One region of the Paenibacillus sp. FSL P2-0173 genome, then DNA from elsewhere that is predicted to be linked to it. Evidence: riboswitches for the same ligand, from Rfam matches in the RefSeq annotation. Region 1 holds a riboswitch; each other region holds the start of a gene.

The links. Region 1 has a riboswitch for cobalamin ahead of metE (5-methyltetrahydropteroyltriglutamate--homocysteine S-methyltransferase). Riboswitches for the same ligand answer to the same signal wherever they lie in the genome.
Region 2: it holds a riboswitch for cobalamin, as region 1 does, so the genes downstream of both, MKX30_RS14580 (ABC transporter substrate-binding protein) here and metE (5-methyltetrahydropteroyltriglutamate--homocysteine S-methyltransferase) in region 1, are expected to answer to the same signal.
Region 3: it holds a riboswitch for cobalamin, as region 1 does, so the genes downstream of both, MKX30_RS19010 (ABC transporter substrate-binding protein) here and metE (5-methyltetrahydropteroyltriglutamate--homocysteine S-methyltransferase) in region 1, are expected to answer to the same signal.

What each region holds. Positions count from the first base shown of each region.
Region 1 is NZ_JBBOYK010000003.1:356,997-363,239, forward strand. Features, by position in the region: gene MKX30_RS18005 (glycoside hydrolase family 3 C-terminal domain-containing protein) at 1-1,322, opposite strand, end outside; gene MKX30_RS18010 (AbrB/MazE/SpoVT family DNA-binding domain-containing protein) at 1,557-2,027, shown strand; gene MKX30_RS18015 (anaerobic ribonucleoside triphosphate reductase) at 2,319-4,268, shown strand; gene nrdG (anaerobic ribonucleoside-triphosphate reductase activating protein) at 4,265-4,762, shown strand; cobalamin riboswitch at 4,936-5,131, shown strand; gene metE (5-methyltetrahydropteroyltriglutamate--homocysteine S-methyltransferase) at 5,292-6,243, shown strand, end outside.
Region 2 is NZ_JBBOYK010000002.1:924,025-930,267, forward strand. Features, by position in the region: gene MKX30_RS14570 (ABC transporter ATP-binding protein) at 1-110, opposite strand, end outside; gene MKX30_RS14575 (FecCD family ABC transporter permease) at 107-1,153, opposite strand; gene MKX30_RS14580 (ABC transporter substrate-binding protein) at 1,150-2,157, opposite strand; cobalamin riboswitch at 2,367-2,560, opposite strand; gene MKX30_RS14585 (histidine phosphatase family protein) at 2,682-3,440, opposite strand; gene cbiB (adenosylcobinamide-phosphate synthase CbiB) at 3,479-4,450, opposite strand; gene cobD (threonine-phosphate decarboxylase CobD) at 4,440-5,543, opposite strand; gene MKX30_RS14600 (lipoate--protein ligase) at 5,703-6,243, shown strand, end outside.
Region 3 is NZ_JBBOYK010000003.1:579,758-586,000, reverse strand. Features, by position in the region: gene MKX30_RS19015 (nucleobase:cation symporter-2 family protein) at 1-1,073, shown strand, start outside; cobalamin riboswitch at 1,763-1,966, shown strand; gene MKX30_RS19010 (ABC transporter substrate-binding protein) at 2,184-3,764, shown strand; gene nikB (nickel ABC transporter permease) at 3,780-4,709, shown strand; gene nikC (nickel transporter permease) at 4,724-5,539, shown strand; gene MKX30_RS18995 (ATP-binding cassette domain-containing protein) at 5,539-6,243, shown strand, end outside.

The DNA.
Region 1 (6,243 bases):
TCACCGGAAGAATCGACTGTGAGCTTCGCTCCGTCATTCACCGCCGTCAAGATCACGCGTTTCTTACCGTCACGGTACACGACGCGTTCCTTTGCGTCCTCGCCTTCCAGCTTGGCACGAATCGCCTCCAGCGGTGTAACCCGGTAGGGCAGCGTACCGGAATACCAGTCGCGGTACACCTCATTGCCATGCGTACCAATGACCGCTACTTTGCCACACTGGGCAGGGTTCAATGGCAAGAGTTCATGCTCATTTTTAAGCAGTACGATCTGCTCCCTCGCCGCACGCAGCGACAATTCACGGGCTTGCTCTGTCAGGAGAGCTTCCTCTCCGATTGAGGCATAAGGATTGTCTGCCGCCGGATCAAATTCCCCCAAACGAAAACGGACACGGAACGTATGGAACAATGCCCGATCCAGGTCTTCTTCTTGTAGCGTTCCTTGCGCCAAGGCTTCACGAATTGCCTGTTTGGAGAGCTCTGCATCATCTGTAATGCTGTCAATTCCCGCCCGAATAGATTCGGCCACGCCAGGCGTATGGGAATCGTAATACTGATGATCGTTGACAATCCCCATGACATCACCCGCATCACTTACGACAAAGCCGTCCATCCCCCATTCGCCCCTGACAATATCGTTAACCCCATGATATAACGTAGCAGGCGTTCCATTAATCAGGTTGTAAGAAGTCATCATCGACTGGGCGCCGCCTTCTGTAAAAGGCTTCTCAAAGGCTCTTAAGTAATATTCTCGCAGATTTCGTGGGTCTATACTGGAGGAGCCGATTCCCCGGTCCACTTCATTGTTGTTACCCAGAAAATGTTTTAAAGTGGCAACCGCTTTCAAATATACCGGATGATCCCCCTGTATCCCCTTGACTAACTCCTTTGACAACTCTCCCGTCAAATACGGATCTTCGCCGTAAGCTTCCTCATTGCGTCCCCATCTCGGGTCACGCTCCATATCCACCGTAGGTGCCCACAGGGTCAGACCGTTTAATTTTGGATCACGACGATAGTAAACACGTGCCTCATCTGCGATAACAGAGCCGATGAGGCGCATTAATTCCGTATCCCAAGTACATGCCAATCCTACAGGCTGAGGAAATGAAGTCGCCTCACCTAACCACGCTATCCCGTGTGCCGCTTCCGTACCGTGCTTATAAGCTGCGACTCCCAATCGGTCAATGGCCGGCTGGTATTGCAACATGGATTCAACCTTTTCCTCCAAGGTTAGTCGCGAAACGAGATCCCGTACACGCTCATCCAGATGAATCTTCGGATCTTGAAATAAATATTCGATACCCGTTGTTTCATGACTCATATCCGTCATCTCCTTAGCTTAATTAAGATGATAAAAAGTACTTTTATGAAAGCGTTTTAATATATCATAGCTAAAAAGGGGTACCCCGGCAACAATACCGAAAACATCCTATACTGTTTGAAAGAGAGACCGCAGCATAAAGACAAAAAAAGTTGTATTTTACCTTCAATATACAAAGCTAAAAATAATATTTTTTGGTATAATCAGGATATATCACTGAAGGAGGAAGCGCTAATGAAAAATACCGGAATGACAAGGCCTCTGGATCAATTGGGGCGGATCGTACTCCCTAAGGAAATGCGCACCACAATGGATATCAATATCGGTGATTCACTTGAATTTTTCGTAGATGAAGAAGGATTTGTATTAAGAAAATACACGGGTGTCTCCTGCAAATTTTGCGGCGCGGTGGATCATTTAACTTATTTTCGCGACAGCTTTATTTGCGCAGAGTGCATCCAGGTATTAAAGACCGATGAAAATGTGCATGCCACAAGCACCGATGCTATCCAGGCTCAAGAACATTCCAAGCCGACCCGAACCAATACAACCTGGCAACCCAAGCAATCTAGAGTGCAGCAAGGTGAAATGGTAAAAAAGCTACGCAAGCTGATTCAGGAACACCCGAACCTGCCACAAAAAGTATATGCCGAAATGCTAGATATTTCCCAAGGCCGGGTGTCCCAGTTGAAAAAGCTACTCTAAACCTTCTCAAAACAATATCCCAAGATCATATACTATGTACTCGCAAGCCTATCATTTTCATCGCAACTATGATTGCCAGATATAGAGTAAGATACATATCCGTGGATGTGTCCCTTACTCTGTATCTGGCTTTTTTATACCGCCCACTCCTATCAATGTGACAATAGTCACATACTCTCAATGTTTACGTATATACAATATATAGATCGAAACAATTGGTTAACACAAGATATCATCAATATGTTGTTTTTGTGAAAAATATATATATTTTACTATATGGAGGGTTTTACGATGAAGGTGCTGGAGGAACATCAATTATACGACATCGGCGAGCGGGTCATTGGAGCACAAGATCTGGACATGCTGCGGGAGAATGCGAATTTGAATGGAGAATCGTTCAGCGGCAAAATGAGCAAGCTTGGGTCCGAGTATGCCAAATGGTATGCGCGCCTGCGGGTACTTCCGCCTGAACTGACGAACGCAATTGACCACGGATATGTATATGTTCACGATTTGGACCAATATGCGCTCGGAACTACGAATTGTATCTTTATCCCGTTTGGTCGTTTACTGCGAGACGGCTTCAATACAGGCAACGGCTCTGTGCGCACACCGCAAACGATTATGTCCGCTATGGCACTGGTCGCTATTATTTTCCAATCTCAGCAAAACAGCCAATTCGGTGGTGTCTCCGCCAATAAAATAGATTGGGACCTTGCCCCATACGTTGCCCGGTCCTTCCGCAAGCATCTGCGCAAGGGACTTCGGTTGTTCGAGGAAGAGATAGAATCCCATCTGTCTGACGACGAACTACATATGGCCAATCCCCATTTGCAAGAAGTCTGCCCTCGTTCATACGCATTCGCACGCGAAGAAACGGAAACGGAAACCCGGCAGGCTGCTGAATCGCTCATTCATAACCTGAACACCATGAGCAGTCGGGCGGGTGGACAGATTCCATTCACTTCACTGAATTACGGAATGTGCACGTCTGCTGAAGGACGGCTTGTTACTCAATCGCTGCTGGAGGCCACTATTCGCGGCTTGGGCAGCGGGGAAACTCCTATTTTTCCGCAGCATATTTTCCAATGCAAAGAGGGAATCAACCAGGCAGAAGGCGACATCAATTATGATTTGTTCTTACGGGCGGTAGAATGCTCTAGCAGACGGATGTATCCCAATTTTGTGAATGTGGATGCCACCTTCAACTTGCCTTTTTACCGTGCTGATGACCCGGATACCATTATAGCGACAATGGGTTGCCGTACCCGCACCATTTCTGACCGTTTCGGTAGAAATCGGCAGAGTGGCAAGGGAAATCTCTCCTTCAATACCATTAATCTGGTGCGGCTTGGCATTGAGTATGGTATTTGCACAGGCAAACGCTTGACACCTGACCGTGATCGCTTTGATGCGAGACTGGAAGAAGTTATGCGCATTGCGGTGGATGGCCTAATCCATCGCTATCAAATCCAGACCAGCCAGCCGGCCAAAGCTTCGGACTTTATGATGCGCGAAGGGGTATGGGAAGGTGGAGAAGAACTGGCGCCAGATGATAAGGTGGGAAGCGTACTAAAGCACGGTACGCTTTCGATCGGGTTCATCGGGCTGGCTGAGTGCATGAAGGCACTATACGGGAAACACCACGGGGAGGATGATTTCGTATACCGCGAGGCACAGCGAATCATCACTTCCATGCGCGTGTATTGCGATCGAATGAGTGAATATCACAATTTAAATATTACATTGTTCGCTACGCCTGCCGAAGGTCTGTCGGGCAAGTTCACATTGCTGGATCAACGTGATTTCGGAATTATTCCTGAGGTAAATGATCGAGAATATTACACGAATTCTTTTCATATTCCCGTGTATTATACGCTCCCGGCTGCTCGTAAAATCAGCTTGGAAGCTCCGTTCCATAACCTCTGCAACGCTGGTGCGATTTCATACATCGAACTGGACGGCAATGCGCGGAATAACCCGGATGCGTTCCTTAAAATTGTTCAGTACGCGCTGCATCAGAACATTGGCTACTTCTCCATCAACCATCCGGTGGATCGTTGTACGGAATGTGGTTATGAAGGGATTATCGGGACAAGCTGCCCCCAATGTGGCACAGATGAGGAGCACACACACTTTCAGCGCTTACGTCGGGTAACCGGATATCTGACAGGAGATTATACCGTTCGCTTTAATGCTGCAAAACAGGCAGAAGTTCGAGACCGGGTGAAACATAAGTGAATTTGTGTGGCTACATTCCGGAATCTCTGAACGAAGGATACGGCCTGCGCACCGTCGTGTTCATTAGCGGTTGCCGTCATGCCTGTCCCGGATGCTTTAATCCAGCGTCGTGGAGCTTCCGTGCAGGTGAGCCATTTACACCCCAACGACAACAGGAAGTCATTCGTGACATCATGGATAATCCGTTGTTGGACGGACTGACTCTCTGCGGGGGAGATCCGTTTTTCTCAGCAGCAGAATGCTCGCAATTTGTGCGTGACTTCCGCGAGGCCTGTCCCGACCGAACCGTGTGGGCTTATACTGGCTTTGTCTATGAAGATCTACTCACAGATCAGGAACGACAGGAGCTAGCGCTTTTGTGCGATGTGATTGTGGATGGTCGTTTTGTAGAACAGCAAAAGGACCTGACCCTTCCCTTCCGGGGCAGTCGCAACCAACGTCTGGTAGATGTAAAAGCCAGCATTCAGGCAGGCTATACCGTTTCATTGGCTTAACGCGAAGTTTACCCGGCAAGATGCTATATCCAAGACAAGCCCCCATCATGGGTAAGGCTTGTCTTTTTTTATATAGCTAACTGTTTCCATTGGAGTTTCTATTGCGCATCCTGTAAGTTTCACTTATGATGGTGAACAAGTATACGAGTGCATAATTATTCGTCATACCTTAACCGCATAGCTTGGAGATAGGTGTCTGTTCTATTCAGATCAGGCTTAAAAGGGAAGCCGGTGCAAATCCGGCACGGTCCCGCCACTGTAAACGGGGAACTTTCAGCTGTTCATATATCCACTGGTCCACAGACCGGGAAGGAATGCTGAGAGTCATGATCCGTAAGTCAGGAGACCTGCCTATTTTAACAACATCGCAAGTACCTACGGAAGATAGGGAGGTGTTAAGAGCAGTCGCCGTATTTTTGATTTTTTAATCACGGAGGCATTCTTTCCCCTACTTATTTTTAACTCTGGGGGAAGAATGCCTTTTTTGGTACGTAAAAATAAAACAGCTACCCACTAGGAGGAAAAGTACATGTCCATTATTGAATGGCCTGAATTGTCCGGCTTGATTAGCAGTAATCTGGGATATCCGCGTATCGGCGAAAACCGGGAATGGAAGAAAGCACTGGAACGCTTCTGGAACGGCAGCATTAACGAAAGCGAACTGCAGACGGAGATGAAAAGATTACGGTTGGAGCATCTGAGCAAGCAGCGTGACAAGGGGATTGATCGCATTCCTGTCGGAGACTTCTCCTATTACGATCACATGCTGGATACATCTGTAATGTTCGGTCTGGTACCCGAACGGTTCAACCATCGTCCCGCAGGACCGGTTCCTCTGTCCGTGTATTTTGGGATCGCTCGTGGACAGAAGGGAGCAACCGCCAGTGAAATGACCAAATGGATGAATACCAATTATCACTACATCGTTCCTGAATTGGCAAACGCAGTCCCGGTGTTCACTGAAAATAAACCCTTACAGGCTTATCGTGAAGCAAAACAAGAACTAGGCATTGATGGGAAACCGGTCCTCATCGGCCCCTATTCATTCGTTACCTTATCCAAAGGCTATGACCGTAAGGATTTGGCCGCCATCGTACGAAGCTTCCTGCCACTGTACACCCGTATCCTGTCTGAACTAGCGGCAGAAGGCGTTCAGTGGGTCCAAATCGATGAACCTGTCCTAACCACCTCATTCCCGGCAGAGGATTTGGACATTATTCAGGAAGTCTATGAAGCTTTGACTCAAGCTGCGCCCTCCTTGAATATAATGCTGCAAACCTACTTTGGCAGCCTGGACCATTATGAGCGTCTGTCCGCACTTCCGGTACAGGGATTGGGTCTTGATTTTGTGTATGATGATGGCGAAAATCTTCAGCATATATTGCAGCATGGCTTCCCTAAAGGAAAAACGCTGGGCGCTGGGGTTATTGACGGGCGCAATATATGGCGAAGCGACCTGAACGCTGTGGCTGCCCTGCTGG
Region 2 (6,243 bases), on a different contig from region 1:
ACGCTCCAGCTTATATTCTTTAACGCATGGAACTCTCCATAGGCACGTGTTAGACCCGCTACCTCTAACGCCCGATCACGTACCTTCTGTGATTCACTTTGTTCTGTCACAGCATTTCCCCCCTGCGCAGCTTCTTGTTCCGGTACAGGAGATATGCGAAGAACGGTGCCCCAACAAAGGCCGTCATCACGCCCAGAGGAATTTCCGTGGGGGCTAACAACGTGCGAGCCGCCGTATCTGCCCAAGCCATAAAAATAGCTCCACCGAGCGCAGATAATGGAACAATCATCCGGTAATCAGGCCCTGTCACCAGACGAATGATATGCGGTACAACGAGTCCCACAAAGCCAATCACTCCACATACCGAGACAGCGGCTGCTGTCAGCAGCGTGGAAATGATCAGAACAGATAGCTTCGTCGCATCTACATGAACTCCCATGTGAGCCGCCTGACGTTCACCCAAAGCCAAAATATTCAGCACACGTGCCCGGTTCCATAGAAATACCAGTCCTATGACCACATAAGGTAAAAGGATTCCTGTATATGACCAACCGCGCAGGCTAAGACTTCCCATCGTCCAGTACAATATTTCATTGACCGTCTCCTTCGACATGGCTGTCAGAAAGGAAACAACCGCCCCCAGAAAGGATTGCATCACCACACCCGACAAAATGAGACTTTGTGTCGGAATTTTTCCACCTTCCCGTGCCAACGTCAGCACCATCCACAGCGTCAGCATTCCGGTCGTAAATGCCACTAGCGGCAGCGTCCATATGCCAACAAATGAAAATTGAAGGCCCCAATAAATCAGTACTGCCGCTCCTACCGAAGCCCCCGAGGATACCCCCAGTGTATACGGATCAGCCAAAGGATTACGCAGCACACCCTGAAATCCGGCTCCCGCCAGCGCCAGCGCTGCTCCTACCAACATTCCCAGTAACACTCGTGGCAATCTGACCTTCAAAATAATCTGCTCTGAGGATGTATTCCAATCCGGTGTAAACGTATCGCCTAACCATGGAAGGTGGTTAACCAGAATGCCCGTGATCTGGCTGACCGGAAGCTTGGCCGAGCCGATGCCAAGACAGAGCAATAGCGTCAGTAACAGCAGGACAAGACCTGTTCCTCCAAAGCCGATCAGTTTACGGTTCATTTGAAAATTTCAGGATACACGCCCTTGGCCACTTCCTTGAGACCTTCCGTTACACGTGGACCCGGACGACTGATCAAATTATCATCCACGGCAAACACCCGGTTGTGGCGAACAGCCGATATTTGATCCCATCCACTGCGAGCTTTAATAATTTCGCCGAGCGTTTGACCAGTTTTGTCGTCCTTGACACTTTTGCTGTACAAAATCACGTCAGGGTTCGCAGCAATAATATTTTCCTCACTAATTTGGTACCACCCCTTCTGCGTGGCGCCTACATTTTCGCCGCCCGCCAACGTAATCAGCTCGTCCATAAACTCGCCTTTACCAACTGTCCAGCCTGGTGAGAACTCGACGTATACCCGCAGCTTCTGCCCTTTACCGATATTTTTAATTCCTTCTTTCACTTCCGCTACATCTGCTCTCATCTTGTCGGTCACCGCTCTTGCTTCTTTCTGATGATCGGTGATTTTTCCATACAATTCGATGTTAGCCATGACATCTTCAACTGTCTTCGGTTCCGTTTTAAAAATCATAATTCCCATGTCGCGCAGCTTGGTCGTAGCCTGTTCACTAAGTGATATCCCTGCAAAAACGACTTCCGGGTTCGCAGCAATGATCGCCTCTTCGTTCGGTTTCATAATACCGCCCACTTTAGGCTTTTTCGTAGCTGCTTCCGGGTAATCAGAGTAGTCGGAGACGCCAACAATTTCCTTATCCAGCCCGATGGCGAACAGCGCCTCGGTTTCTGCCGGGGAGACGGAAACGATTTTATCCGGCGCTTTTTTGAATGTAAATTCCTGTCCTGTTGTATCCTTAACCGTGAGTGGGTAAACTGTTTTGCCCGGAGGCTCTTGTGCAGTTACGGTCTTTCCTGGCTGCTGTGAAGAAGTCTGATTCTCTTTATTTTCAGCATTTTTTCCATTAGTGCCACATGCACTCAGCACAACTGCCAAAATCAGAACCAATAGACCTGTTGTCCAAACCTTTATTTTTTTTCCTGCCATGATTTGCACCCCTTCATAAAAAAATCGTTAAGAGCGTTACTTGAGCATCATCAGATATCTTCTAAATCCAGCCTTCTTTTCCTATCAAAAAAAACCCCGCATCCTTATATCAGGACACAGGGGTCACGTTAGCGCAGATCGTGCGCAGGCGGCAGCTTCTTTCCGCACGGACAGTCACTGCGAACACGTCATCCTTTCCTCGAAGGATTATGGTGACAGGCGGACGGGCAGGTATCCTGACTTATGGTAAGATACATGTCCTGAAATTCCTTCATATGCTTAGTAGCACATAAAGCAGGACTAACGGGCATGTTTCCATTTACAGTGGCGGGACCGCGCCGGACTTACACCGACTTCCCTTTTAACAGCGCAGGCAAGGGAAACCATAGTTTCATCACACTGCGCCGACCTCGTCTGCTGGATATTTGATAAGTGGTAGTCAAGCCGTTCTTTTACTTGATGATTATAGGTTAAAAAGAGGCGGCTTACAACCCAAACAGCCTCTTTATCCGCAGGTGTCTAACCTAATGAGGAAGCATTTCTGCTATGTAATTGTGCCGTCCTGCCAGCCTCAATTGAATCCTAAATGCTTCTCCCGGCTTCGGATTCAAACTCCAAAAATCATGGCCCGGTATCAGCATGCAAGCTAACTGACGAATTACGCCACCATGCGTAACGACCAAAACAGAGGGTGGCGCAGCAGTCAAATCCATGGGTTGAACTTCCATAGCAACACGCCATTCATACAGAGAGTCAAGAAATTTCCGTAGACGATTCACAAAATCTGCCCAAGACTCTCCTCCAGGAGGGGTTATCCGTTGCGGCTCATCAATCCAAGCGCGATACAACGACACATCCTTGAGCATGTCATACGTTTTTCCATCCCACTCACCAAAATGAAGCTCTCGCAGACGTGGTTCCATCATAGGAGACATAGTAGATAGGGAACCTCCAGACGTCAATTCTGATTCCGGCACAATGATCTGCAAGGTCTGGCGACATCGCATTAAATCGCTGCAATAGATTCGAGCAAAGGACTGCCCTTGTAATTTTTCTTGCAAAGGCTTTAATTCCTGCTCTGCTCCCGGTAGCAAACCTAAGTCGGAGTGTCCCAGATATCGACGTTCCTTGTTCCATAAGGTTGTGCCGTGACGAACTAACACAAGTTCCATGTCCCAATGCAGATCTTCTTTAGCATCATACGGCACCTTATCCTCCTGTGAGTTCGGACTTTGTGAGTATTCTACTGTCCTTTTTGCTGCTATATCTTGTTTCAAGATCATGTCACTTCCTGCTCGATCATTATTCAGTGTGTCACTCCTCACCGCACCCATCCCAAGGCAAAACAACCTGCGGCTCCTAACAAACACAATCCTACAAACATACTGGACACGGCGAACATCAGCTGGATCGTATGCCGTATATCTTTCGACTCTAGCGGTCGTATCCAATCGCCCATGTATGCACGAAAGGAGCGCACGCCATGATACACATTATAGCCTCCAAGACGAATCCCCAGTGCACCGGCAACAGCCGATTCCGGGAAGCCACTGTTCGGGCTTGGGTGCAGACGAGCGTCTCGCTTGACTGTGCGCCAGCTTCTTGCAGCATCTCGCTTGTACATCCACGCCGCTACCACAAGCATTGCCGCTGTCAGGCGTGCCGGAATGTAGTTAGCGACATCATCCAGACGTGCTGAAGCCCAGCCTAAATGCAGATACTTTTCATTTTTGTAGCCAACCATGGAATCGAGCGTATTCACAGCACGATAAGCCAGCGCCAAGGGTGCTCCCCCGATCAAGGCATAAAAAAGCGGGGAAATAATCGCGTCCACGATATTTTCAGCGACCGTTTCGACGGTACCGCGTACAATCTCAGGCTCATCAAGCTGTTGCGTATCCCGCCCAACTATCATGCCCAGCTCCCGCCGTGCCGCAGCCAGGTCATCCGCCTGCAACGCTCGGTATACTGCCATTCCTGCGTCCTTTAGTCCTTTGGAAGCAATCGTGGTCGCAATCAGCACCATTTCTACGCCGACAGACAACCACGGATGAATCCAGGCAAGCAAGTGCAATAGCGCCCAGGCGAGCGTAAAGGAGCCTCCCGCCACAATGAGTGGAAGCAGTATACCCGCACGTTTCAACCCCCGGTCACTTCGGGCCTGGCGGCGAATCGCTTTTTCCAATGCTGAAATGGCATGTCCCATACCGATGACTGGATGTGGCAACCACCTCGGGTCACCGATCAGCCTGTCCAAAAGATAGGCTGCCAGGATAATCAAGCTAACTGTCACGCCGCTGCTCCTCCTCCAGCACTTCACCCAATACAGACAGCAGCCTGTCGTTGGCTTCTGCATCCTTGACCGCAATTCGAAAATGGCTCGTCGTCAGTCCCGGATACATAGCACAGCTACGTATAAGAATTCCGCGTTGTCCAAGCGCCTGCTGAATCGCCGATGCGCTCCACGTACCCGGCGCCCTTGCCAGCACGTAATTGGCTTCGCCGGGAACAACACCGCAGCCCCATTCCGCCAAGGCGGTCAACAGGCGGTTGCGCTCCGTAGCAATCAGCTCCTGTGTTTGGTGCTCATATGCTTGCCCACTTCTCAAACACGCTTCCCCAGCCAGCAACGCCAATCCATTCACACTCCAGGTCACCTGTTTGGCCGTCATTCGCCGGATATAGTCTGGATGAGCAATCGCATAGCCCAATCGCAAGCCAGGAATGGCATAAAATTTGGTCATTGACCGGATCAAAATCACATGAGGATAACGATCCAGCACAGGCAGTAGTGAGATTCGCCGTTCCAGCGGGATAAAATCAATGAATGCTTCATCCACCACCAGCACGGTACCCGTTTTGCCAGCCGCTTCTGCCAGTTCGCACAGCTCCTGCTTACCATATTGCACACCGTTTGGATTATTCGGCTGCCCAAGAAACAAAACATCTACCTGCTCCATGAGCTGAAGGATGTCCTCCACGTCCGCCTTCCATTGAAGCGAGGCCTTCCCGTACACCCGGTTGACCTCAGCTCCGAATTTGCCAGCCAGCTCCGCATATTCTGAAAAACACGGCTCCACTGTACCCACACGCTTAGGAGCCAGTCCCAATAGCAGGAGCGCCATACTTTCAGCCGCTCCGTTTCCGATACTTAACGACTCCGGTGGAACATGCAGTCGCCGTGCTAGCATATTTTTAAAATTCCGATGCCCAGGGTCTGGATAGCGAATCACAGTGTCAAATGAGTGTTGCAGCGCCTCAAGCACCTCCGGCGGTGGACCAAGCGGATTAATATTTGCACTAAAATCTACAAAATCAGCAGCAGCCCCGCCGAATGTCGCCGCAGCTGTTTCCCTGTCACCGCCATGACCGTAAACCTCTATCATTACCTCTCATCCTTTCCGGCCGTTCCCAATCATTTAGCTCCATTATGAGGCTGCTTTTTGCGTCCCGTCAATGCAAATGAGCTTTTGTACATGGCTCACTTGGGTTACAATAGAAGGAGGCACACATAAATTACACAGTTTATATACGGAGGAATGGACATGCTGTTCATCGACAACCAGGGGATACACGATCCAGCCATTAATCTTGCCATTGAGGAATACGCGCTCAAGCATCTACCGCTGGACGACAGCTATTTGCTGTTTTACATTAATCAGCCTTCTATTATTATAGGCAAGCATCAAAATACCATTGAAGAAATCAATGCCGAGTTTGTCAGAGATAACAATATTCAAGTCGTTCGTCGCCTGTCCGGCGGCGGTGCTGTATATCATGACCTCGGTAATTTAAATTTCAGCTTTATTACCAAGGATAACGGGGAGTCCTTTCATAATTTCCTCAAATTTACGCAACCTGTTATTGATGCCCTGCGCCAAATGGGAGTAGAAGCTGAAATGACAGGCCGCAACGATCTGCAGGTCGGAGAACGTAAAATTTCAGGAAACGCCCAATTTGCCACACGCGGACGGATGTTCAGCCACGGTACATTGATGTTTAACCTGAATCTGGACAATGTGGCTGCATCGTTGCATGCCAATCCCGAAAAATTCAAATCCAAAAGCACTAAATCCGTCCGCAGTC
Region 3 (6,243 bases), 220 kb from region 1:
CAGTAGGGCCCATCATCGCGATTGCTTCGACCTCAAATTTAGCGACAGCGTATGGTGCCATTATTTTGTCTGGTATATTTGTGGTGTTAGCAGCACCGTTGTATGGCAAGCTGCTACGCTTTTTCCCGACGGTGGTTACGGGTTCGGTCGTTACGATTATCGGTCTATCCCTTATTCCGGTGGCGATGAACAATGTAGCAGGGGGCCAGGGCAGTTCGGACTTTGGACAGCCACGTAATTTACTGTTGGCGTTAGTCACACTACTGGTTATTCTGCTTGTGAATCGGTTGGCAAAAGGCTTTTTGCGCTCGATTTCCGTGCTTATTGGTTTGTTCGCGGGCACAGTGGTTGCTTATGGAATGGGAATGGTGCATTTTGCTCCCGTGGCGGAGGCCTCATGGGTGAGTGTTGCACAGCCGTTTTATTTTGGTAAGCCAGAGTTTAGCATTATGGCAGTTTGTACGATGATTATCGTCAATATTGTCAGTATGGTTGAGTCTACGGGCGTTTATCTGGCAGTAGGCAAAGCGATTGATCAGAAGGTGGAGCAGAAGCAGATCGTCAATGGTCTGCGTTCCGAGGGACTTGCGATCATGCTTGGGGGTATTTTTAACGCGTTTCCTTATACAGCTTTCTCGCAAAATGTGGGTCTGATCTCACTCACACGCGTCAAATCGCGCAACGTTATTTTTGCTGCGGGCGGTATCATGGTTGTTCTCGGTTTGCTGCCTAAGCTGGCTGCTTTAACGACAGTGATTCCTAACGCTGTGCTGGGCGGGGCGATGATCGTCATGTTCGGCTCGGTCGCTGCATCAGGCATGTCTATTCTGTCAGAAGTGGATCTGCGGAAGGAAAGCAATCTGCTGATCGCAGCATGCAGTATTGCCGTGGGCCTAGGCTCTGCCGTTCTGCCACAAATGTTCGACCAGCTGCCGAGCTTTGCCAAAATGCTGTTGCAAAATGGTATCGTTTCAGGCTCGATTACAGCGATTGTCTTGAACATCGTTTTGACGAGAAAACAAGGGGACTCGGTCAAAAGCGTGACGGTTCAGGAGGTTCCACAGAAGGTTTGATGATTAGGAATAAATAAACCCTTGCCGTCTGGGGACATATAGATATTGACCCTGTCCGACTGTGCAGTGGCGCTAAAGTTAACTCTTAAGTTGATTTATTTACTAGAGGAATTTGCTAGAGTAGTGGGCGAGGCAGTGGTATAATTTACCTTATGGATTTTGAATAGTGGTGGATGTTTTCGGACTACGGTGCAGCTTCCCGAAAGGGGGTGAAGCCGATGGTCACACTTGTGTCGTGCTACGATGTGTTGCGTTGGGTGGTTACGTTACTAAGCCTGGTGTTTAGTATTCGTAAACTTTATCGCTGGCTACGTCGAAAATTTCGGAACAAGCGAAAACCCACCGCGTAATTAGGTTGGCCCCTAACGGTGGGTTTCGTTTGCATTAACATTTAGTTATGCAGCGCGCCGTGGTGGTGATCCACAGCCTTTCAAGTCCTAAGAGTCTTTGCCGTTGGCGCGGCGAAGACTCTTTTTAGTATACGGACACGATGATTATCTCTATACCTAATTTTAGCACGTTCATTTCGTGCACGCAATGAATAGACATCACCTTCATTCTCGCCACATCGTTCAAATTTAAATTATTGTGCAGCATTTATTGACAAGCCTGTGACAACAAAATAAGATCGTAATGGAAAGAAATAAAGGAAGAAAACAGGTGTGAGCCGGACGACTCTATGTACGAGGTTTTGTTGAGACCATGTAGATGGTTGTTGAGCGTGTTCACTTAAAAGGGAAGTTCGGTAGATTCCGACACGGACCCGCCACTGTATACAGGCATCAGCAGGATACTGCTGGAGCTTTCAGAACAGCCACTGGAACTGTGAAGAACCGGGAAGGCCTGAAAGATGCGCCTGGAGTCAGGAGACCTGCCTGTTTTGACATCACTGTCAGACCCACGGGATGCTGGGGAGGTGGTTAGGCGTGCTGCATACGGAATGTCTGAAACCGATCTGATCCCTTCTATGTTTTTGGAGTTGGCTTCGAGGTGAGTTTTGACATTTTATAATGAAAGCATTTCTGACTGCTGATCAAGTGGTCCGGAATGCTTTTTTCGCGTTTTGCGTTAGGTTTATATGATTTTACAAGATAGAGGGGGATTCATTGAATGATTAGCAATCGTAGCAGGCGTTCATGGTTGATATGTACAGGGGTGATGCTATTTCTGGCAGTTATGGCTCTTTCGGGATGTACCAGCAATAAGACGTCGGATAGCTCCGGCAAGGGTGAAAACGCGTCAGCACAACAAACAGCGACAGGTAAAAAGCTGATAATGGCGTATACATGGAAACCGTCAGGCGTTGACCCGCACGGAGATAATAGCTGGGATGTGATGCGATCCGGTGCAGGTGAGACACTGGTACGTTTGAATGAAAAGCTGGAGCCTGTGGCTTGGCTGGCAAAGGAGTGGAAGCAGGATAGTCCTACAGTTTGGACGTTCAGCTTGCAGGATAAAGTCACTTTTCATGATGGAAAGAGTATGGATGCAGCAGGTGTAAAAGCGTCTTTGCTGCGCTCTATCGAGAAAAGCCATCTGGCGAAGGATTTACTGAATGTGAAGTCCATTGATGTAAGCGGCCCGCTGGCTTTGAAAATCACGACAAACCAGCCGAACGCGGCGCTGGTGTCCAATCTAGCTGATCCATCGACAATTGTACTGGATGTGGCATCGATGAAAGATGAGCAGAGTTACCCAGCGATGACAGGCGCCTTTAAAATCAAAGCGTTCAACAAGGACCAATCGTTGGTCGTAGAGCGTTATGACGGATATTGGGGCGAGAAGGCACGACTGGCTGAAGCGACGATGAAGTTCATTACGGACGGGAATTCGCGTCTGATGGCGCTGCAATCCGGCGAGGTGGACGTAGCGACGGATATTCCGGTTGATAATGCAGAGGTACTGAAAAAGAATGACAAGCTACAAGTGCTGTCGGCTCCCTCCTTGCGCACCCATATGATCGTGTACAATATGGAATCGCCAGTATTCAAGGATGCGGCGAACCGTAAGGTGGTGGACAGCCTGATTCCACGCACATCGATTGTGAGCGCCGTCATGAGGGGCTTCGGTACGGAAGCAAGCAGCCCATTCCCGAGCATTCTTCCCTTTGGTAAAGTTGAGCGTAAAGCGCTGGGGGGAACGGCAGAGCAGCTGTTGACGAAGGATGGCTGGCAGAAGGACGCCCAAGGGACATGGACTAAGCAAGGCAAGCCGTTCGAGGTTACGCTGCTGACTTTCCCTCAGCGTCCGGAGCTCTCTGTTATGGCTGAGGTCATCCAAAGCCAATTGTTGAAAGAGGGAATCCAGGTCAAGATTCGCAAGGTGGAAAATATCGACGAGGCGTTGACCAAAAACGATTGGGATTTTGCTATGTACAGTATGCTTACTGCTCATACAGGAGAGCCGCAATATTTTATGGACATGTTTTATTCTTCGAAAAGCGAAGCCAATGTAAGCCGGTATAGTTCCAAACCGCTAGAGAGTATTCTTAACAGCTTGAAGCTGGCGAAGGATACAGCGCAGCGTAATGCTGTGACACTACAAGCGCTGGATATCATCAATGCGGATTTGCCACAGTCGTTCATTGTGCATCCTGATAATGTGTTTGGTGTGAAAAAAGGGGTGGAGGGTTTTACACCCCATCCGATCGAGTATTACTACATTACAGCGCAATCTGATATTACGGAATAACGAGCTGCGTATCCTATGATTCGTTTTATACTGGAACGTGTGGCGCAGCTGCTCATCATTGTATTCGTTGTATCCACGCTGACTTTTGTACTGATGCGGCTCGCTCCTGGTGACCCTGCTACTATTTTGCTCACCGCGCATAATGTCCCTGCCTCTGAGGAGGCGTTGACGACGCTACGGCAGGAACTGGGCTTAAACGAGCCGCTTCATATTCAATATGTGAACTGGCTGCGAGATGTGTTCACGGGGCATTGGGGCACCTCGTATGTATCCAAGGAATCCGTGCTAGCCGAACTATGGAACAGACTGCCTGCTACTGTGGAGCTAGCTGCTGCGGGCTTTGCCGTCATGACGGTGCTTACGCTGGGGCTGGGACTGGCTGCCTCGCTAAAAATCAGCGGCCCACTGGATCGTCTGGGCAGGCTGTTTGCCCTGCTGGGATCGTCGATTCCCTCTTTTTGGCTTGGTTTTCTGTTGATCTATCTATTCTCCGTTCGCTTGGGCTGGCTCCCATCCATGGGAAGGGAGGACTGGACACATCTAGTGCTCCCAGCGCTGACTCTTGGCGCAGGTTTGGGAGCGGTGCAAGCCCGTGTACTGCGCGCTCAAATGCTGGAGCTGGGTGACCGGAATTTTGTGAAAGCAGCGAAGGCTCGAGGCTTTTCACGTATGCATATCCTGTTTTTTGAGATATTTAAGCATGCGGTTCTGCCTATGATTACACTGCTAGGTACCAATCTATCATTTATGCTGGCAGGTAATGTCATCGTCGAGACCATTTTTTCATGGCCGGGGTTAGGTAAGTATTTTATAGATGCGATTACCCAGCGAGATTATCCGGTGATTCAGGGGTATGTTATTTTTGCCGTATTTTTAATTGTAGGTGTTCAGTGTTTGGTGGATTTGGTCCAGACGGCGATAGATCCGAGGCTACGTTTGCGTTAAGGGGGAAGCTGAAAATGAAAAAGATACGGCTTTCCTTTCAAGGGAGCTTGCTGGCAGGAGGCGTACTTTTTGGTCTGATCGTGCTGCTTGGGTTATTGGCTCCATGGGTCGCTCCTCATGATCCTCTTCAAGTGGATCTTTTGAACCGTCTGGCACCACCCAGTCGGAAATATCCTTTCGGTACGGATCATCTGGGTCGGGATGTGCTATCACGGCTAATTTACGGGATTCGGACGAGCGTGCTAATCGCATGTGCAATTACTGTAGCTACGCTGTGCTTCAGTCTGCCTATAGGGTTGCTCATTGGTTATGTGCGTGGACGTGTAGATCAGCTGATCATGCGGGGAATCGATGGCGTATTGGCTTTTCCTGATATTATTTTAACGGTGGCAATTGTGGGCATTTTGGGCCCGGGTTTTGTTAACATGACCCTTGCGATTATTGCGGTACGGTGGGCGGGCTATGTCCGGTATATCCGTAGTTTGGTTCAAAAAGCCTGTCAGGAGGACTACGTTCGGTATGCCCGTTTATCCGGCAATTCACACGTACGTATACTGAGACGTTATGTATTGCCACAAGCGTTGCCGCAGTTGTTGGTTTATGCAGTATGGGATATCGGACGCGTGGTGCTGATGATCGCTGGGCTGTCCTTTCTTGGACTGGGTGTACAGCCGCCCAAGCCAGAGTGGGGCGTGATGCTGCATGATGCAACCTCATATTTTCAGGTGGCTCCGCATGTCATGATTTTCCCGGGCTTGGCGATTATGCTATTCGTACTTGCCTGCCAGCTTTTGGGCGACCGCTTTTCGGAAAAGGGGGCGGCCAAATAGTGGGAGATCAAATAGCCCTTGGGGGCAAGGATACGATAGAACAAGTGGCAGGGCGAAAACCGTTGTTACACGTGGAACATTTGGAAATCTGCCGCACAGGCGTAGGAGCAAGCGGAAGTGGGAGCAAACCACTGCTGCGGGATGTGAGCTTTTCCATATATTCAGGGGAGATTGTGGCCCTGACCGGACCGAGCGGATGCGGCAAGAGTCTGACCGCACACGCAATCGCAGGCATGCTGGAGCCAGGTATCGGTGTTACGCAAGGGCGTATCTACTATAACGGGGAAGACACTCTCCCGTTCCAGGAACGGCGCTGGCAAAGGCTGCGCCGAGAGGATATTGCCCTGCTCATTCAACAATCGCTGAGCGGGTTGAATCCGATCCGGACTGTCCGCGCCCAGCTGATGGATACGCTTAGACTGCACGGGCGGCGTCGGATGCCGCACGACCAGATGGAGCCGGGGCAAGCTGGTGCTGCCCCATCCCACACTGCACCGCAGCAAGTCCACCCGCTGGGCGTGCTGCCACGGATGCGGCAGATGCTGATCCGTGCCATGGAGATAGCCAGAGGAGGCGCTACTCCAGTGCGGGAGGCCTATTTGCGCTCTCTGCTCCGCAAGGTTGGGTTTGCAGATCCTGAGCATATTTTGTCGTCATATCCTTTTGAACTAAGCGGAGGCATGTGTCAAAGGGTGCTGCTGGCT